2 linked regions of the Pseudovibrio sp. Tun.PSC04-5.I4 genome follow. The protein of the gene in region 2 interacts with the protein of the main gene of each other region in a pairwise test. Links are inferred from orthologs where the notes say so. Each region holds a gene or a part of one and is shown on either strand. Other genes may lie near its edges.

Evidence for each region. The genes of interacting proteins can lie anywhere in the genome.
Region 1: the proteins of accC (region 2) and ribD interact in binary tests that used the Escherichia coli proteins (3 or more experiments, as listed by UniProt). The link is inferred for Pseudovibrio sp. Tun.PSC04-5.I4 from one-to-one orthologs.

Annotation. Positions count from the first base shown.
Region 1 is NZ_FNLB01000006.1:1,994,543-1,998,078, reverse strand. Bases 264-3,159 are described here. They hold ribD (bifunctional diaminohydroxyphosphoribosylaminopyrimidine deaminase/5-amino-6-(5-phosphoribosylamino)uracil reductase RibD), read left to right. Parts: upstream 264-1,086; coding sequence 1,087-2,232; downstream 2,233-3,159. Other genes in these bases: ribH (6,7-dimethyl-8-ribityllumazine synthase), read left to right, coding at 3,012-3,159; BLS62_RS14320 (riboflavin synthase), read left to right, coding at 2,233-2,856; nrdR (transcriptional regulator NrdR), read left to right, coding at 563-1,048; glyA (serine hydroxymethyltransferase), read left to right, coding at 264-493. Also shown: more of glyA, read left to right, coding at 1-263; more of ribH, read left to right, coding at 3,160-3,461; transcription antitermination factor NusB, read left to right, coding at 3,470-3,536. UniProt on the Escherichia coli protein: Converts 2,5-diamino-6-(ribosylamino)-4(3h)-pyrimidinone 5'-phosphate into 5-amino-6-(ribosylamino)-2,4(1h,3h)-pyrimidinedione 5'-phosphate.
Region 2 is NZ_FNLB01000006.1:1,789,881-1,793,445, reverse strand. What follows is about bases 316-3,240. They hold accC (acetyl-CoA carboxylase biotin carboxylase subunit), read right to left. Parts: upstream 2,500-3,240; coding sequence 1,132-2,499; downstream 316-1,131. Other genes in these bases: accB (acetyl-CoA carboxylase biotin carboxyl carrier protein), read right to left, coding at 2,514-2,972; aat (leucyl/phenylalanyl-tRNA--protein transferase), read right to left, coding at 427-1,098; BLS62_RS13360 (DUF2155 domain-containing protein), read left to right, coding at 316-394. Outside these bases: more of BLS62_RS13360, read left to right, coding at 1-315; BLS62_RS13340 (DsbA family protein), read right to left, coding at 3,499-3,565. UniProt on the Escherichia coli protein: This protein is a component of the acetyl coenzyme A carboxylase complex; first, biotin carboxylase catalyzes the carboxylation of the carrier protein and then the transcarboxylase transfers the carboxyl group to form malonyl-CoA.

The sequences.
Region 1 (3,536 bases), 200 kb from region 2 along the record:
TGGTCCTTTGATGCATGTGATTGCGGCTAAAGCTGTTGCCTTCGGTGAAGCGCTTCGCCCTGAGTTTAAGACTTACGGCAAAGACGTGATCGAGAACGCACAGGTTCTGGCTCAGACACTGCGTGAGGGTGGTTTGGATATCGTTTCTAACGGTACCGACACACATCTGATGCTGGTTGATCTGCGTCCTATGAACCTGACCGGTAAAGATGCCGAGATTTCTCTGGGCCGTGCAAACATCACCTGTAACAAGAATGGTGTTCCGCTCGATCCTCAGAAACCTACCATTACTTCCGGTATTCGTCTTGGTACGCCAGCAGGTACGACCCGCGGCTTTGGCCCTGAAGAATTCCGTGAAATTGGTAAGTTGATTACCGAGGTTCTGGAAGGTCTGCGTAAGACAAACTCCGTTGAAGGCAACGAAGCTGTGGAAGCACAGGTCAAAGAAAAGGTACTGGCACTCACTGCCCGGTTCCCAATCTATCAAAACTGATTTAAACGAGAAGAGTCGCCGGATACCCATTCGGCGGTTCTTCAATGATTTGCTAAGGAGGCAGGCGAGATGCGTTGTCCGTATTGCGGGGGTGATGACACCCAGGTGAAGGATTCGCGCCCAACCGAGGATAATACTTCTATCCGTCGGCGCAGAGTCTGCCAGACATGTGGTGGTCGCTTTACCACCTTTGAGCGTGTTCAGCTGCGTGAGCTGACTGTTATTAAGCGCAATGGTCGCCGGGTTCCTTTTGATCGCGAGAAGCTGATGCGGTCCGTTTTGATCGCGACTCGCAAACGTCCAGTTGAGCCAGAACGTATAGAGCGTATGGTGAGCGGGTTGGTTCGTCAGCTGGAAAGCTCTGGCGAAAGTGATGTTGTGGCAGAAGATGTTGGGCACTTGGTCATGGAAGGGCTGAAAACCCTTGACGATGTGGCTTATGTGCGGTTCGCTTCCGTTTATAAAAATTTCCGCGAAGCTAAAGATTTTGAAGCGCTGCTGGATGAGTTGAGTGATGCGGACGATGATCCGTTAATGATGCCTCCACGGATCTAAACTCTGGCTTTGCTATTAGTCGTATTCAGGGGGATGCTTTGTCGGGTCACAAAGCGCTAAATGCTGACGAGCTTGCTGAGCACGAACGCTTTATGGCGGCTGCAATCAGCTATGGAATTCGCGCAAAAGGGCAGACGTGGCCCAATCCTCCTGTTGGTGCGCTTCTCACTAAAGATTTTGGGAATGGACCTGTGGTTGTTGGGCAGGGGGCAACTCTGCCTCCGGGCGGCTCACACGCTGAAGTTCTTGCCATCATCGATGCCGGTGAACACGCTAAGGGTGCGACGGCCTATGTAACGCTGGAGCCTTGTGCGCATTATGGCCGGACTGGTCCTTGCGCCCGCGCCCTTGTTGCTGCCGGTGTTTCCCGCGTGATCTATGGTGCTGCTGATCCTAACCCCGCCGTTGCCGGACGTGGCAAGCGGATGCTGGAAGAGGGCGGCGTTGAGGTCATTGTTGGTGTTTTGGAAAAAGAATGCCAGCAAGCTGTTCGGGGGCACATCTGCCGTGTGCTGAAGGATCGCCCTTTTGTTCAGTTGAAAATGGCTGTTTCTAAAGACGGGTACATTGGCAAGCGCGGTGCGGGTCAAGTTTCCATCTCAGGTGCGTTGTCGCGCCAACTGGTTCATGCCATGCGTTCTCAGATGGATGCGATCGTGGTGGGTATCGGAACCGTTCTGGAAGATGATCCGGAACTGAGTTGCCGGTTGCCGGGTCTTGAAGGCCGATCTCCTCAACCTGTTGTGTTTGATAGTTTGGCGCGTATGCCTCTGAAATCCAATCTGGTGCAGAGTGCAGGACATAATTCGCTTTGGGTTGTGGTGGGTGAACATGCGCCCGATCACCGCGTTAGTGCGCTTGAACGGGAAGGCGTGACGGTTATCATCAATGATTGCCTTCGAAATGGTAAGGTGTGTCTTGATAAAGCACTGGAAGCGCTCTACATGCACGGTCTCTCTCAGATTATGGTGGAGGGCGGTGCCGAGCTTGCGCACGGTTTGCTTCAGCAAGATCTGGTTGATGAGCTTATGATTTTTCAAGGAACCACAGACATTGGTTCCGATGGTATTCAACCTTTCGGGTTTGAAGGCCTTGCAAGTTTACAAGACGGTTATAACAAGCAGATGCTTCGCTATGTTGGCGAGGATTTGCTGTGGCGGTATACGCCAAAAGAGAGGTTCTAGGTGTTTACTGGCATCGTTAGTGACGTTGGAACAATCCTTGAGCTGGAGCAGATTGCTGCAGGTCAAAGGACAAAAATTGGCAGTGTCTATGATCCAGACGGGATCGAGATTGGTGCCTCTATTGCGTGTTCTGGCGTGTGCCATACCGTTGTTGCCAAAGGGCGCGACGGTGATCAGGCATGGTTTAGCGTTGAATCTGCGGCGGAAACGCTGGCATTGACGACTGTTGCCAACTGGAAAGTGGGCAAACGGCTTAACCTTGAACGCTCGTTGGCAATGGGAGCCGAGCTTGGCGGCCATCTGGTGCTTGGTCATGTGGATGGCAAAGCCACCATTGTTGAATGCACACGGCACCCCGAGAGCCTTTATCTGAAGTTTGAATGTGCCCCTGAATTTGCACGGTTTATTCCCAAGAAGGGATCCGTTGCATTGGATGGAACCTCTTTGACTGTGAATGAGGCAGAGGGAAACACGTTTTCCGTGTTCTTGATCCCACATACGTTAGAGGTGACCACGTGGTCCGACAGGGCCGCTGGGGACGAGGTTAATTTGGAGGTAGACATGATGGCACGATACGTTGCGCGTCTTGCCGAATTTCCAAGCCTTGCGGAAATCGCAAAATAACTTTATAGCCAAATAATTCCGTTGGAAATAACTGGACAATTTGTTTGGGGCATGGTTCCTGAGCCCACATACGCGGGTGCTGCTGTACCCGTGGCTTACACCGCTTATTTCTGATTGGTTCAGGTTAAACGGGCGTAGGCAGTAGGAGAATAAAAATGAGCGCGAATCCGCACATCCTTGTTATTGAAGCACGTTTTTACGAAGATTTGGCTGACGCCCTGTACGAAGGGGTTGAAGACGTGTTGGAACGGGAAGGTGCCCGGATCTCGCGTTTGTCTGTTCCAGGTGTGTTAGAAGTTCCTGTTGCGCTTTCCATGGCGTTAACTGCAATGGAAAATGGCGAAGCAGATTATGACGGTTTTGTTTTACTCGGTGTCGTAATTCGTGGTGAAACCAGCCACTACGACATCGTTTCTAACGAGTCGGCTCGTGCTATTATGGATCTGGCGATTGATGCTTGTGTTGCAGTTGGTAACGGCATCCAAACGGTTGAGAACAATGATCAGGCATGGGCTCGCGCCAGCCTTTCTAAAAAGAATAAGGGCGGCGGTGCTGCTGAGGCTTGTTTGGCTATGATACGTGTGCGCGACCGGTTCGGTGTGTAAGGTTTAGGATGACTACGGAAAACAACAAGAAAAACGGCGAAGTGAAACCCGCGAATAAACGCGGGGTCGCTCGTC
Region 2 (3,565 bases):
CCGGATCACCACGTTTGACGTGTACATTGATGAAACAGTGCAATTTGGCGCCTTGCAAGTGACACCGCGCGTTTGTAACTCCCGCCCCCTGACAGAAGCTGCACAAACCACTGCGTTTATTGAAGTAGATGAGTTGACGCTTGATAGCAAAGTGCGTCGCATCTTTAGTGGTTGGATGTTTGCATCTAACCCTGGCGTAAACGCGGTTGAGCACAGTGTTTATGATATCTGGTTGATTAACTGCAGGAAATCGACTTCAGTGCCGCAGCCTGAAGGATATGCTGGCCCTGCGGTTGATATTGTTGCGGAAACTGATGACCTTGCTGGCGATGATTTTGTGGCGTCCGGCGAAATTCCGCTTCCCCGGCCAAAAGTTCTAGCTAAACTGCAGTAAAACTGACTGTTTTGCGGCGTGAATCATCTTAATTACGCCTGAGCTGCTGGGCGCAGCTCCGCAATTATTTCCAGTATTCGTTTGCCGGACGTGTCTTGCGGGAGTGCGTTGAAATCTCCATGTACGGTGAGCGCATCGTCAAGCAAGGTGTTGTAATCCTGCTTAAGAACTTCAGTAGCTCCAAACTGCTCCAAGTGCTCGGTCACGAATTGAGCATCTAGCAACTTGTAATTTCCATAGAGAAGACGAGCGTAAAGATGGACAAGTGCCACTTTGGATGCGTCTCGCGCTCGTGAGAACATGCTTTCCCCGAAGAATGCTCCGCCCAAGGAAACACCATAAAGGCCGCCCACGAGCTCCTTAGCATCGTTATAAACTTCAATAGTATGGCAATACCCCATTTCAAAAAGCTCCGTGTAAAGCTTTCTGATTTCAGGGTTGATCCATGTTTCTTTGCGTATTGAAGTGGTGGTGGCGCAGAGGGAAATGATGGAGTTAAAATCACGCGATGCGCGGATTGTATAGAGATCTGAGCGAACCGTCCGTGAGAGTCGCTTAGGGATATGAAATGAGTCGAGCGGCAAGATACCTCGCCGCTCGGGATCTATCCAGAAAAGTTCAGGAGAGTGCGCAGTCTCAGCCATTGGAAAGATGCCACAAGCATATGCCTTGAGCAGAATTTGTGGTGTAATCTCTAAGTCCATGCTGGAACTGTCATTGCTCCTCTACTGATCTCCTCAGTTTTTCTCTGAGTTCTGTGCTGCGATGTGCGTTTCCAAGAATTTCTCCAACCAATGAATATCATAGGCGCCATTGGCGATATCCTGATTGTCGAGAAGTTCTGTGAACAGCGGAACCGTTGTGTTGATACCATCAACCACGAATTCGCTGAGAGCACGGCGCAGGCGCATCATACATTCCACACGCGTGCGGCCATGAACGATGAGCTTACCGATCAGACTGTCATAGTGTGGAGGAACTTTGTAGCCCTGATAAACGCCAGAATCCACACGCACGCCCAAACCACCCGGTGGGTGGTAGTATGTGATCGTGCCCGGAGACGGTGCGAAGGTCAGTGGGTGTTCCGCGTTGATGCGACACTCAATGGAGTGACCTGTGAAGCGTACATCTTCCTGACTCATTGAAAGGGTTGCGCCGGCAGCGATACGGATCTGTTCGATCACGAGGTCAATGCCAGTTACCATTTCAGTTACAGGATGTTCCACCTGCAAACGAGTGTTCATTTCGATGAAATAAAACTCGTTGTTTTCATAGAGAAATTCGATGGTGCCTGCGCCACGATACTTGAGCTTGCGCATGGCGTCAGCACAAATTTCGCCGATTTCATGACGCTGCTCTTCATTCAGAGCAGGGGATGGACACTCTTCGAAAACCTTCTGATGGCGACGCTGCAAGGAACAGTCGCGTTCACCAAGGTGAACCGCGTTGCCTTGACCGTCACCAAGGACCTGCACCTCAATGTGGCGAGGTTTGCTAAGGTACTTTTCCATGTACAGAGCGTCATCACCAAAGGCAGCTTTGGATTCTGAACGGGCTGTAGAGATGGCTACGTCGAGGTCAGCAGCTGTTAGAGCGACTTTCATACCGCGGCCCCCGCCGCCTGCTGCAGCCTTTACAAGAACCGGATACCCGACCTCGTTGGCAATAGCGTGGACGTCGTCTTCGGGGGTAATGCCGCCATCGGACCCTGGTACAACTGGAATGCCCAGTTCGATCGCCGTGATCTTGGCCTGAATCTTATCGCCCATCACACGGATGTGCTCAGAAGTTGGGCCGATGAAGGTAATGCCGTGCGCCTCAAGAATTTCCGCAAAGCGGGCATTCTCAGAGAGGAACCCGTACCCCGGGTGTACCGCATCGGCGCCAGTGATTTCACAGGCAGCCAGAATCTGCGGAATGTTGAGGTAACTGTCACGCGCAACAGGGGGACCGATACAAACACTTTCGTCAGCAAGACGCACATGCATTGCATCTTCGTCGGCAGTAGAGTGGACCGCTACAGTGCGAATGCCAAGCTCTTTACAGGCCCGAAGGATGCGGAGTGCGATCTCGCCGCGGTTTGCGATGAGGATCTTTGAGAACATAGGGATTTCGCCTGTCATTCGATGATGATGAGTGGTTCACCAAATTCAACCGGCTGACCATCGTCAACCAGAATGGCAGAAACTGTACCAGATTTTGGTGCAGGGATCTGGTTCATTGTTTTCATAGCTTCCACAATCAGGATCGTGTCACCCTTTTTGATGGACTTGCCAATTTCAATAAAGTTTGCAGCGCCAGGTTCAGCAGCAAGGTAAGCGGTACCAACCATCGGGGAGGTCACAGCACCTGGATGAGACGCAGGGTCAGCAGAGACCGCAATTTCTACAGGAGCAGCCGGTACAGGAGCGGCAACTGGAGCCGGTGCTGCTGCGCTGAATGTCATCTGACGAGCGACACGAACGCGGAGGTCTTTGTGTTCCACTTCGATTTCGGTCAGGTTTGTTTCGTCCAGCAAAGTTGCGAGCTGACGGATCAGTTCCTGATCAAACTTAGTTTCTTTCGTCATCGTTTTCATCGTCCAGTTCGAAATGCCCTGATTTCAATCAGGTGCTTTCGGTTTGGCCCCCAACGCGATTTTGCAGCAAGGTTGGCCGTCAATTATCTGCGAAAATCCTTTTGCTCAGAGCAAACTCAGGATCTTCTGACTGAATGAACTATGTAAGCAGTCAACTATGTCCTGCTCAGATAGCCATTAATTCTCTATTTGCGAGATGCGGACTTTCAAAAAGTATGCATCCGCTGTGCCTAAGCTGCGCATAAGGCAATATCGTGTTTATCCGCGCAAAAGGGCAACGTTCCCTCTGATTTACTCAAAAGTACGCAAATGAAATTGCGTATACGTACCCAATTCGAACTCAAATTCTCAGTGCAATGGGCGCTGTTCACTTGACGTAATGGTAAAGTAAAATCAGCCAGATAAACATCAACTGGTCTTCTTATATGATCAGAGCGGACTAAGGAAAAGGCCTTTGTCCGCTCTGATTTAAGTTCTTAAGGGTAAAGCAACCCAAAATGCGTTGAATTGCTGTATTGCAGCTATGTTATTCGCGCTCAGCTGCAATTTTTTCCTTTAATGTGTCGTATCCAACTGCACCTACAATCACTTCA